Regions from separate parts of the Paenibacillus sp. FSL R5-0912 genome, predicted to be linked through region 2. Evidence: riboswitches for the same ligand, from Rfam matches in the RefSeq annotation. Region 2 holds a riboswitch; the other holds the start of a gene.

Evidence for each region. Region 2 has a riboswitch for cyclic di-AMP ahead of R50912_RS33500 (alpha/beta fold hydrolase). Riboswitches for the same ligand answer to the same signal wherever they lie in the genome.
Region 1: another riboswitch for cyclic di-AMP. It lies ahead of R50912_RS08580 (NfeD family membrane protein); the one in region 2 lies ahead of R50912_RS33500 (alpha/beta fold hydrolase).

Annotation. Positions count from the first base shown of each region.
Region 1 covers NZ_CP009282.1:2,036,099-2,042,046, reverse strand. Annotated here, with positions in the region: gene R50912_RS08590 (MATE family efflux transporter) at 460-1,845, opposite strand; gene R50912_RS08585 (flotillin family protein) at 2,025-3,446, opposite strand; gene R50912_RS08580 (NfeD family membrane protein) at 3,469-4,014, opposite strand; cyclic di-AMP (ydaO/yuaA leader) riboswitch at 4,172-4,360, opposite strand; gene R50912_RS08575 (methyl-accepting chemotaxis protein) at 4,619-5,734, opposite strand; gene R50912_RS08570 (FIST signal transduction protein) at 5,752-5,948, opposite strand, start outside.
Region 2 covers NZ_CP009282.1:5,567,649-5,573,596, forward strand. Annotated here, with positions in the region: gene R50912_RS23630 (arsenite methyltransferase) at 1-155, shown strand, start outside; gene R50912_RS23635 (arsinothricin resistance N-acetyltransferase ArsN1 family A) at 178-672, shown strand; gene R50912_RS23640 (cation:proton antiporter) at 751-1,983, opposite strand; gene R50912_RS33500 (alpha/beta fold hydrolase) at 2,092-2,907, opposite strand; cyclic di-AMP (ydaO/yuaA leader) riboswitch at 2,915-3,048, opposite strand; gene mnhG (monovalent cation/H(+) antiporter subunit G) at 3,047-3,406, opposite strand; gene R50912_RS23655 (Na(+)/H(+) antiporter subunit F1) at 3,396-3,689, opposite strand; gene R50912_RS23660 (Na+/H+ antiporter subunit E) at 3,689-4,171, opposite strand; gene R50912_RS23665 (Na+/H+ antiporter subunit D) at 4,177-5,652, opposite strand; gene R50912_RS23670 (Na(+)/H(+) antiporter subunit C) at 5,649-5,948, opposite strand, start outside.

The DNA of each region.
Region 1 (5,948 bases), 3.5 Mb from region 2:
AAGAAGGACCGATCTATCACGTTATAAGTCGGATGCTATAGAGACCGGATTAATAGCAGTTGGATTTACTACACTTGCTGATAGGCGAATGTCCTCTGCTTAATCAAAAGCAGTTGGATAAACAGCACTTAAATCATTCCATACCATTCAAAGTAGTGAAAACCAACCATGTTAGATGCTGTTTTTCCACTTGCTTCAGCACATTGCTTAGAAGTTGACGAATTAAGATACGTTTATCCACTTGCTTGCCTGAAGAAGCCGCTCCTACCGGAGAACACTTGGACCGCCTAACGTAGCTCGGCATCGTATCGTGCAGCCTTCATTACACCACCTGCAGGGAGTCTGTACACTATGCGAAAAACACAAAGCAGCGCTGCCTGGTACCGGGAGCAGCACTGCTCTGTTGTCTGTTTCATATATGGGAGATACGCCAGGGGACAGCCTTATCACCAGCAGCTATCATATCAGCTTGTGCGCAAACCATTTCTCGCCTCTGAAGCGCCATAGAAAAACAGCTCCGCGGACCGCCCACTCGCAGTTCATCGCCAGCCAGACCCCCAGCACACCGTAGCCGAGGACGATCCCGAGTATGTAACCGAATATAACCCGGAACAGCCACATCGACAGCATGGAGGTAATAGAGGTGAAGCGGGAATCCCCCGCTGCCCGCAGCGCGGACGGCAGAATGAAGCTGACCGCCCACAGCGGAATCTGGGCAATGGCATTCACCAACAGGACTATAAACAAGTCGTCAATGATCTCAGGAGGCGGAGAGAAGATCGACACTAGCGGATGGAACAGCGGCATCAGGATCAGGGCGACCAAGGCATACGAGGCTGAACCGATCCAGAGGAAGGACTTGATGAATTTTCTGGCATCTGCCACATCCCCCCGTCCGATGCTTTGGCCGACCACCGTTACGATCGTCAGCGACAACGCACTGGCCGGAATCTGAAACACCATCGCCAGCGAGCCGGCAATAGCATTGGTCGCAATAGCATAGGTGCCCATACTAACAATAAATATCTGGGTCAGCAGCTTGCCGCCATTGAAGAACATCTGCTCTGCTGCAAATGGAACACCGATGAACATAATTCTGCGCAGCATGGAGAGCGGAACATGGAACAGGTCGCGGACCCGCACACGCAGTACCGTGTCAATCTTGAACAGGTACACCAGGGCAAAGATCATGCCCGCATACCGCGCGATGTTGACCGCCAGTGTCATCCCCAGCACACCCATATGCAGCAGGTTAATGAAGACTACGTTCAGGAGTACGTATAACAGATTCATGATCAGCGACAGCATCAGCGAAGCCCGCGTCCTGCCGACGCCACGCAGCGCACCGCACACAGCCTGAACCACCGCGATCCCCAGATAAGAAATACTGCTGCCGATCATGTAGATCCGGGCATTATCCAGCACATCGGCGGAAGCTGTTCCGAACAGCAGGTTCAGTATCGGCGTGTGGAAGCCCATAAGCAGAATTCCGATTCCCACGGCGATCAGCGATACCGAGGTGACCGAACCCGCCGTAGCCTGGGATACCATCCGGTCGTTGCCGCTGCCTTTGTACTGCGCAACGACCACTGTCCCGCCGGTAGCAATGGCAACGAACACGTTGATCAGGAAAATATTCAGTGAATCTACCATATTCACCGCACTGACCGCCGCCATGCCGGATGAGCTGATCATCGCAGTGTTTACCAGATTTAGCCCGATGATGAAAGCCTGGTCAATCAGGATCGGAATAAATAAAGCTATAATTTGCCGGTAATCCATCCCTTCCCCGGAAAGATACTTCTCCAGCCATTTTTTGGCCGGCAGTCGAGCCTGAAGCTGCATAAACATATCACATTCTTTTCTGTAGAATAATTGCGGGCAGACTGTACATTCCTTCCAGTTTACTACAAATCTAACTTCACGTCTGTAACCAGTGAGAGAAACCCGGAATACAAAAAAGCAATAAATCCGCAATTCTCCATTAACGAAAGAACGGCGGCTTTATTGCTGCTGTATATGAATTACTGCTCTTTATCCCGGCCAAGCAGTCCGCTGAGCGCTTCGGTCACATTCATACCGGTAAGCGTCTGGGTCAACTCAGGAACCTGGGCCATTATTTTGGCAATATCGCCGGTAATTTTGTTCACGCCTGAGGTAGCTCCATCCTGGGAAATCACTGTAATCTTATCCACCTTGGCGAGCGGGGAAGCAATTTTCTCAGCCAGCTCCGGCAGTATTTTCAGGAATTCCACGGTAAGCGCAGCTTGTGTGAACTGTTTGTACGCTTCGGCTTTCTTCTCCAGGGCTCCCGCTTCCGCCGCTCCGGCCAGCTGGACAATCTCCGCATTCGCTCTCCCTTTCGCCAGCTCAGCTTCTGCCGTGGCCAGTCCGCGCTTGGTGGTTGTCGCTGCCTCGGCTTCCGCCTCAAGAATCTGCCGCTGCTTGGCGGCTTCGGCTCTCATGATCGTAGCCTGGTTCTCCGCCTGGGCAGGCTTGATCACCGTTGCCTCCAGCTCCCGCTGTCTCAGCTCGACTTCGATTTCCCTGACTGTCCGGTTGGCCTCCGCTTCCATCTGCGTGATTTTGACCTGTTCGGTAACGAGCGATTGCTTAATTTTGTTCTGCTGCAATTCATACGCAAGATCCGCCTGAGCCTTCTTCACTTCTGTCTCCAGCTTGAAATCCGCCTGCTTAATGTTCAGTTCCTTCTCGTACAGGGACTCCTTCGCGCGGGCGGCGGTTCCCGCTTCAATGGTGGCCTGATGTGCATTGGCTTTGGCAATGGAGGATTCCTTCTCCGCCTCGGCCTGCTTGATCTGAATATCGCGTTCCGCTTCCGCCTTGGCAATGCTGGCATCGCGGCGGATGCGCTCAATTTCCGGAACCCCCATATTGTCGATGTACCCTTTGTCATCCGTAATTTTTTTGATGGTGAAGCTGACGACCTCAAGCCCCATCTTGTCGAGGTCCTCCGAGCAGGTCTCCCTCATCTTGCTGTTGATTTCATCAGGCGTCTTGAGGATGGATTCCACCGTCAATTGCCCGATTAAGCCGCGCAGGTGGCCCTCCACCGAATGCAGGATAATTGTCTCGCGGTCTTCTTCGGGCCGGTCGATGAACTGCTCACTGGCCGTCAGAATAGCGGTGGGATCGCTTTTGATTTTTATCTGGGCGACCGCCTCCAGGTTGAGCTTGATGCCCTGCCGGGAGAACATCGCCTGCGCTGGAATGACATCGAAGCTCATCAGCATCATCGAGATGGTCTTATTGTTCTGGAAGCCCGGGATGACGAACGTCCCGCCGCCCTGCACCACTCTTTTACCGCCGAGACCGTATACAATCATCGCCTGATTGGGCGGGACTTTTTTATAAGCGGTCACGATACTGAACAAAGCCAGCAGAATAACAACAACAATGCCCGAGATTAAATAAAGAATAACCATTTGGTCCGACACTCCCCGTCATTTATAATTCTCCGAATTCCCTCTCGAAGAGGGTTACTTCCGCCATTCCCTTATCCACCTTCAAAATAATCACCCTGTCGCCCTTCACGAGCTGCTGGCCGATTGCTGCCCGCACTCCAATGGAGCGCATCGTTCCGTGCAGCACATATTTCATTTCCCCGGCTGCCCCATCCGCTGCAGGTACACTGACGTATCCAAGCTGCCCTGCCTGCTCATAATCCAATTCATTCATGCTGCTGTCATACCGGGTCATCACCCGGGCCAGCACTGCATACATCAGACACCCTGTCAGCAAGGCTATCATGGTGCAGATCAGCACTACTGCAAGCACGCTCATTCCGCTGAAGCGGCTAAGCATATAACCAGCGCCGCCCCAGACTGTGACAAACACCATCAGCGGGAGTATAGGCACAAAGCCCGGCCCCCCGGCGTCACCGCCCCCCGCATGCAGATGACCCGCCAGGCCATGCCCATGAAGTCCGCCGCTGAGGAGCAGGAGCAGTCCGACCCAGAAGCACACGATAAATGTAGTTAAGATAACGATCACCTCCTTAGGCAGTTCTGATCACAATATAAATAAACTTTTCCCGTTGTTATATGAATTATCCGTCTTAATTCAGACCGTCTCCCCCTGCTGCCTGCACAGCAAAAAGACCACAGCAGCAGCAGGGCTCTCCGTGGTCGGTTAATCGATCATGGCGCTCATCCTCTCTCTTCGAGGCTTACGGGGTTAGCTGACGGATTCGGGCAGCGAGATTGCCCTACCTTGCCGGAGCACCGTTATACAGCATGCAGCAAGGATTCACCCCAGGTGTGCGGCCGCTATCTGAGCCTAAGCCGTAATCACCGTTGGTTCCCCCGTTCCCATTACTGGAATTCAGCCATTTGAGAACAGTTAAATTTCATTCGGTTGTTGATTTGAATCTTACGCCTGCAGCCATTTAATGTAAAACGCTGCGGTTGACAAAAGAAGCCAAAAATGCCGTTCCTGCACGAATGAAGGCGTATACTTTGCTTTCGCTCTTAAGCGGCCGATGATTTACTCCTTTTTGCTCCGTTTCTCTGGAGCAGTGCTGTTACATAGCAAAGAGGCTGACCACCTGCATTCCCTCTGCCGGGTGTAGTCTTTTTTATCGGATACTCGCTTCTGCTTATACGCCAGTCTTCTGTGCTTCATCCAGCTGCTGCAGCTGCTCTATCTGATGCAAATGATTAAGCAGCTGCTGATAGTGGTCGGCTTTTTGCTGGACGGTAAGCACCATCTTCTGGAACTGCCCTGCATCCTGTCCCGATTTCTCCAGAATACGCAGCAGATCGCCATTGATCTGCTCCACATCCTCCATGCTGCTCTCCTGCGATTCCTGAATCTTCTCCAGATGCTGGAATACCTCTTCCTCCGCTTCCACGATCTCGTTCATGTATACCGTGGACTGGCTGATCTTCGCATTCGTCTCTGTCATCGCCGTTGTCCCGTCACCGGACTTGCTGTGAAGCTGCTCCATCACCTGGGTCATCCCCGAAAGGGAGCCCATGATCTCCTTCACATGACTGCGCGTGCTGTCGGCCAGCTTGCGGATTTCTGTGGCAACCACCGAGAAGCCCCGTCCGTGCTCTCCGGCCCGCGCCGCCTCGATCGCTGCATTCAGCGACAACAGATTCGTCTGCTCAGCAATATCCGTAATGATCTTTGCCAGCTGCTCGATGCTCCGGAAATGCCCCCGCAGGTCCTCATTCAAGCTGACAAATTCAGTAAATACCGCCGAAGCCTTCTGCATTTCCGCCGAGATCTGGATATTGGCCTCTTTGGCGAATTCAATTTTATTGGAGGAAAAAGAGAGGCTGCCATACATTTCATTGATGAGATCTTCGGTCTGTCCGCTGTTGGTCTTCAGATGCTCCAGAAGCTGCTGGGTCCCGCCGATCTGGCTGATCAGCTCACCGCTGCCCGCCCGTAAAGCCGCAAACTCCTCTACCAGCTGGGCCTCTTCCTTAAGAATCTCGTCAGTTTCGCGGCGGATCTGTCCGGCCAGGGTATAGGCGTGCATCCCATAGGATTCAGTGGCTGAAGCGTCGTTAGCGGCAGCTGTCCTGCCAGTATTCTCTGGAGGCTCAGTAGCATTAGCCGCTGCTCCAGCTGTCTTTAGCGTCCCGGCTGATTGTCCGGAGCTGTCCGTTTTTTCAAGAACGGCTAATGTATTATGACTTTGAACAGCTCCGGCAGAGATGCTTTTGCCCCATGAAGTGCGTAATCTGGTTATCCACTGCATAATCAATCTACTCTCCCTTATTCAACCAGCAGCAGAATCATGGTCTGGTTGGCATGCTTTTTATAATATTGCTCTCCGTAGCTGATGAAACCTGTAGTGTTGCCGCAGAATCCGAGCATAGTCCTGTCAAAATCCGCCCACAGACCGTCCCGGATGAAGAGCTGGTCCCGCAGCGTACAGTTAATGTTAAGCACAAAGGAAGGCTTGTACGGGC
Region 2 (5,948 bases):
CCATCGCTGATGTAGAGCAGATGCTTCGGGAAAGCGGCTTCTCTGAGATTAGCATTGAGCCCAAAGATGAATCCAGAGCATTCATCAAAGATTGGGTTCCCGGTGCGAACGTTGACCAATTCATTGTATCTGCTGTAATTAAAGCGAGAAAGTAAGCATTTGGAGGCTGTTCATATGATCACTACATTAACTGTTCGTCAGGCCACTTCAAAGGATACGGAAAGCATCCTTCGTATCTACAACCAGGGGATCGAGGACCGGATCGCTACGCTCGAAACGGAGACGAAAGACTCCTCCTATATGAAGGCATGGTTCAACGATCACCAAGGCCGCTTTAGTGTTGTGGTCGCTGAACTAGAGGGTGAAGTCATTGGCTGGGCCTCCCTAAATCCTTATTCGCACCGCTGTGCCTATCATGGAGTCGCTGACCTCTCCGTTTACATTGACCGCAGCTTTCGTGGGCAGGGTGTGGGTAGTTTTCTCCTAGAGTCCTTACACAAGATAGCCAAGGAAAACAGCTTTTATAAAATTGTTCTCTTTACTTTTCCGTTCAACCAAAGCGGTCAAGGGCTATACAAGAAAATGGGTTATCGGCAGGTTGGTGTATTTGAGAAGCAGGGGATTCTGAATGGAGAGTTTATTGACGTGATGATTATGGAGAAACTGCTTTAATTGTACCGTTCTCCCGGTGTTTAATAACCAACTTATCGATCACTCCAATGGCAGAAACATAATAGATATGAGCATTTTTCACTTCTCCATTACATTATCCTGGGTCAAATCCAGTTTCTTTACCAGCGGCTTGATGGTCAACCCTTGAACCAGCAGGGAGAACAAGACAATACTGAAGGTTAAGACCAGGATATTCTCCCTGCCTTCAAATGATGCCGGCAGACTCAATGCGAGTGCAATGGAGAGACTTCCCTTTAATCCGCCCCAATTCAAAACAATCTTCCAGGAGGCCGGAAAATTCTTCAGAAACCTGAGACTGGCATACAACGCAATGGTCCGTCCTGCCAGTACGATAAGAATCGAAGCGACAATAAGCAGCCATTTATCAGTAAAATCAATATTTCTAATCTCAAGTCCAATCATCAGGAAGATCAATGAGTTAGCCACCAGGGTGATGACATCCCAAAATGAATTGATATTTACCTTCGTGGTCTCTGACATACCTATCCGCGAACCGTAATTTCCAAAGATCAGCCCGCTTACCGCGACAGCAATAACTCCGGATACATGAAAGTGCTCCGCGATAAAATAGCTTCCAAAAAACAGCAGCATGGAGAATCCGATCTCCAATGGGAAATCATCATAAAGACGAATTAATTGCGAGAACAAATATCCCATTATCGCTCCGATAAGGATACCGCCTAAAGAAAATTTTAGGAACAGCAGAATTCCGCTGCCAACCCCTACCCAGCCCATTTCCATATAAGACAGCAGGTACACCGAAGAGATTTGAAACAGCACTACAGCAATCCCATCATTAAAAAGAGATTCTCCTTCTATAATAGTAACAATATTCTTCGGGACACCCAAAGATTTAAAAATCGAAATCACACTAATGGGGTCTGTCGCACTCATCAGCGCAGCAAAGGTGAAGGAAACAATAAGCGGAAGGCCCAGCCCCCAATACACAGCCAAGCCGATGATGAGAAATGACAACAAGGTTCCTCCAAAAGCCAAAGCCAGCACCGGCTTATGTTGCTCCCGAAGATGGGAGAAAGGAAGCTTTAAGGTGGCATCCCCCAAGAGAATCGGTAAGAATAATGAGATGATGATCGCCTGAAAGACATGCGACTGGGTGATGAAAGCCTCTGCTTCCACCAAAATAGGAATATGCACAAACCCCAGCAGCAGCCCCACCACTACAAGCGCGATGGAATAGGGCTGATTCATTTTTTTGGCAACTGCAATGACTCCCATGGATATGGCAAGCAGAATTAATATCTGAATAAATACATCATCAAACTGATTCATATAACACCCCATATATTGTTTTTTAGAGGAAAGATTTCTTCAGCGAATCAGTATCCACATCTATTCTATTATTAGCAAATCAGCTGGCAATAATCATCTATCTCCCTCCTACTTGCCGGCCGCCGCCCGCTGAAAACTATGCTGTTCCCTAAGATAATCCAGCAATATACGGTTGAAGAGCTGGGGTTGACACAAGTGACTCGGATACATGGCATCTTCAAGGATCGCTAGGCGGGCAGACGGATACTTGCCGGCTGTTCTTTTCACCTGCTCCAATGCCCATTCATTCTGATTCCCGGATACAACAAGAACAGGAACCTGCAGCCGTAACGCGAATCCGTAGCTGTCCGTTTGTCTAAGTGCCAGCCGCTGCATAATTAATTCAGTGGTCCGTTCATGCACAAGCTCTTTCCTGAGAATATGATAAGCTGAGAGCCATTTATTGTAGGTGATGCGTAAAGAACGGATAAACATTTCGGCAGGAAGATAATGGGCGGCCCATGCGCAGACCTCGAAGATTCCTTTCACTTTCCCGCCTCTAGCTGTGTATTCTCCCTGGAAATAGCTGTCCACCAATACCATATTAATCACCCGCTCAGGGTACAGATAGGCGAATTTCTGGGCGAGCACAGCACCACTGGAACAAGCTACGATAACAGCCCTCTCTACAGCCAAAGCGTCCAACAACAGCTTCAAATCTTCACATTGTGTGTCTACGATCCGGCTAATCTCCACATCCATTTTCCCCGATTGTCCGTTCCCTCTTAAATCGAATACGACCACTTTCGCACGCTTGCTGAAATAATCCGCTTGCGGGTCAAACAGATGATGGGAGGTCGAATAATCATGAATAAAAACAATGGGCAGACCGCTGCCCGACATCTCGTAATACAGCGACGTTCCATTCACTTCAATATGCGGCATAACCAATGCATCCTCTCATGAACGCTTGCGGGGTTAGCTGCCGGATTCGGGCCCTGAAAGTAGCCCTACTCGTTTATCCGAGATTCACCCCATATAACCTGGTTCCCCCGCTTCCTATAAGGAATTCAGCGATTAAGTATTATTTTGCAGACGTTTCCTGACTTTCTTCCCCCAGGACCTTCAGATCATCCTGTATGCTCCCCTTCCACAAGGGGACTCCGGAACGGTAGGCTGCCCGGCCATTTAAATGGCCTGCCACCGGTGAAGTGATGAATACAAAAACAATCGCCAGCAGCAGCTTGACATTAACCGTTCCGTCTTTAAACCAAAAGTACAGGAAGCCTCCTGTCAGCAAGCACAGTACCCCGAAGGTTGCACTTTTGGTAGCCGCATGTGAACGCAGGTACACATCAGGCAGCCGGACTAAGCCGAAGGCACTTAAACCGCAGAAGACTGCACCAATTACCACAATAATGGAGCTAATCAGTTCACCTGTCATTCGGGTTCCCTCCATCTTCTATAACGGCTCCCCGTTCAATATATCTGGCCAGTGCCGTTGTTCCAATAAACGTAAGAATACCGATAACCAGAATGACTTCTAGAAAATCCTGGGTATCCAGCAGCATACAGAAAACGGTGATCATAGCGAGTATATGAATGCCTATCGTATCGAGTGCGGTAACCCTGTCTGAACGGGTTGGCCCTTTCAGGAGACGGAACAGGCATGCCAGCATCGCCAGCGCCAGAATGATCATGGCCACAGTTAGTATAACTTGGATCATTACCGGGTCACCTCCATAATTGCCTGTTCGAAAGTGCCTCTAATCTGCGTGACCAACAGCTCTGCATCTTTAATATCAATAGCATGAATGTACAGCGTCTTGCCATCCTTCGAAACATCAAGGGTCAGGGTTCCCGGTGTCAGACAGATCAGGCACGATAACAGCGTAACCTCCCAAGCCGAGGTCAAGGCAGTCTCATAAGCAAAGATGCCGGGACGTATAGCCAGCTTCGGACGGATGATATGGCCGATGACCACGAAATTCGAGACCGTAAGTTCACGGGCAAAGATCAGCAGAAGCTTCAGTATAGCCCATATACGTATGAGATAGAATGGCCGGGTCCGGGCCAGGGATTTCGTCAAAATCAGCAATAATATAATACCGAGCACATAGCCTACGATGAAGCTTGAACCAGAGCCATTGTTATTTATCGCCATCCACAGAAAGGCAATCAACAGATTTAACAGGAATTGTAGGGCCATCTTCTCTACTCCTTCATTATGGCTTCAATGTATAGCGCAGGTGAAGCCAATACCTCTCCAGCCTGCGATACATAAGTATACACGGACTCGGCACCAACCCCCATTGCAATCACAAGCAGCAGGAGTCCGGCGGCAACAGCCGATGCAGCCTTCAAGCTCACTTTAGGCAGCTCTTTCACAGGTTCATTTCCCCAGAATGCCAGCCTGAACACCTTCATCAGGGAATACAGCACCAGTAAGCTCGATCCTAGTCCAATTAAGGACAACGTCAGCATTCCCTCAGCCAGAGCTCCGCGGATGATCAGGATTTTGCCGGCAAACCCGCTCAGCGGCGGAATACCTGTCAGGGCAAGCGCAAGAGTAAAGAACATCCAGCCGATGAACGGATACTTTTTAATCATCCCGCCCATACTGCCTAGCCGGTCAGTTCCAGCTGCGGATATAATTATCCCGCCCAGAATAAACATGAGTCCCTTGGCCAGCATATCGTGCAGCAGATAGAAGACCGCCCCATTCAATGAATCTGCTGTCCCAACAGCAAGTCCAAAGGCTACAAACCCAACGCTGATAATGACGTTATAATTCAGAATCCGCGGGATATCCTTATACGCGACTGCCCCCAGGCTACCGAGGATCATGGTAGCAGCAGCCATCCAGGCAATCCAGGCATGGGTGAAGCCGGGATCGTTAACAAACAGCAGCGTGAAGGTGCGGATGATTGCATAGAGTCCAACTTTGGTCAGTAGAGCACCGAATAATGCTCTGACAGCCGGCGGAGGCGCACTGTATGACCCTGGAAGCCAGAAGAACAGGAACAGCCCTGCCTTTAGGGAAAATACAATCAAGAACAAAACAGCAATCACATTAAGCACACCGCCTTGTCCCGCTTCAGCGATACGCTGGGACAGGTGTGCCATGTTGAGTGTTCCTACTGCTGCATAGAGATAAGCTACCGCTGCTACAAACAGTGTCGAGGATACGATATTAATGAGCAGATATTTCGACGTTTCTCTTAGCTGAAGTTTGGTCCCTCCGAGTGAGATAAGCGCATAAGAAGAAATCAGCATAACCTCAAAGAAGACAAACAGGTTGAAAATATCCCCGGTAAGAAACGAGCCGTATACCCCGACCAGCAAAAACTGAAAGAACGTATAATAATAGAACCTCTCCCGCTTCTCTCCGATGCTGCCGAAAGAATACAACAGAATCGCAAAACTGACGATCGAAGCCATCATTACCAGCAACACAGCAAACATATCACCTACAAATACAATGCCGTACGGAGGAGCCCAGCCCCCCATCTGCAAGGTCTGTATGCCCTCAGAGTGGACACGTGAAACCAGCAGCACTGCAACCAGAATGTTCAGCAGACCGCTGAGCGCACTAATCACGCGCTGAAGCCGGATCTTCTCTTTGAGAAAAATCAGGATGACAGCCGTAGTCAGCGGAATGAGAATCGGGAGTACCAATAGATTGCTCATTCGTTGTCCTCCTTAATGCTGTCCATTTCGTCAGTACCCAGCGTCTGGTAAGACCGGTACGCGAGTACGAAGTAGAAGGCGGTAACCCCAAAGCTGATTACTATGGAGGTTAGAATCAATGCCTGCGGCAGCGGATCAACATAAGTATCCGCTTTGCCCAGCACAGGGGCCGCACCCTTTTTGAGCCCGGCCATTGTGAGCAGCAGCAGATGGACACCATGCGTCAGCAGGGAGGTTCCCAGCACAATGCGCAGCAGGCTTTTGGACAGAATCAGGTATACACCGATCGTGAAGAG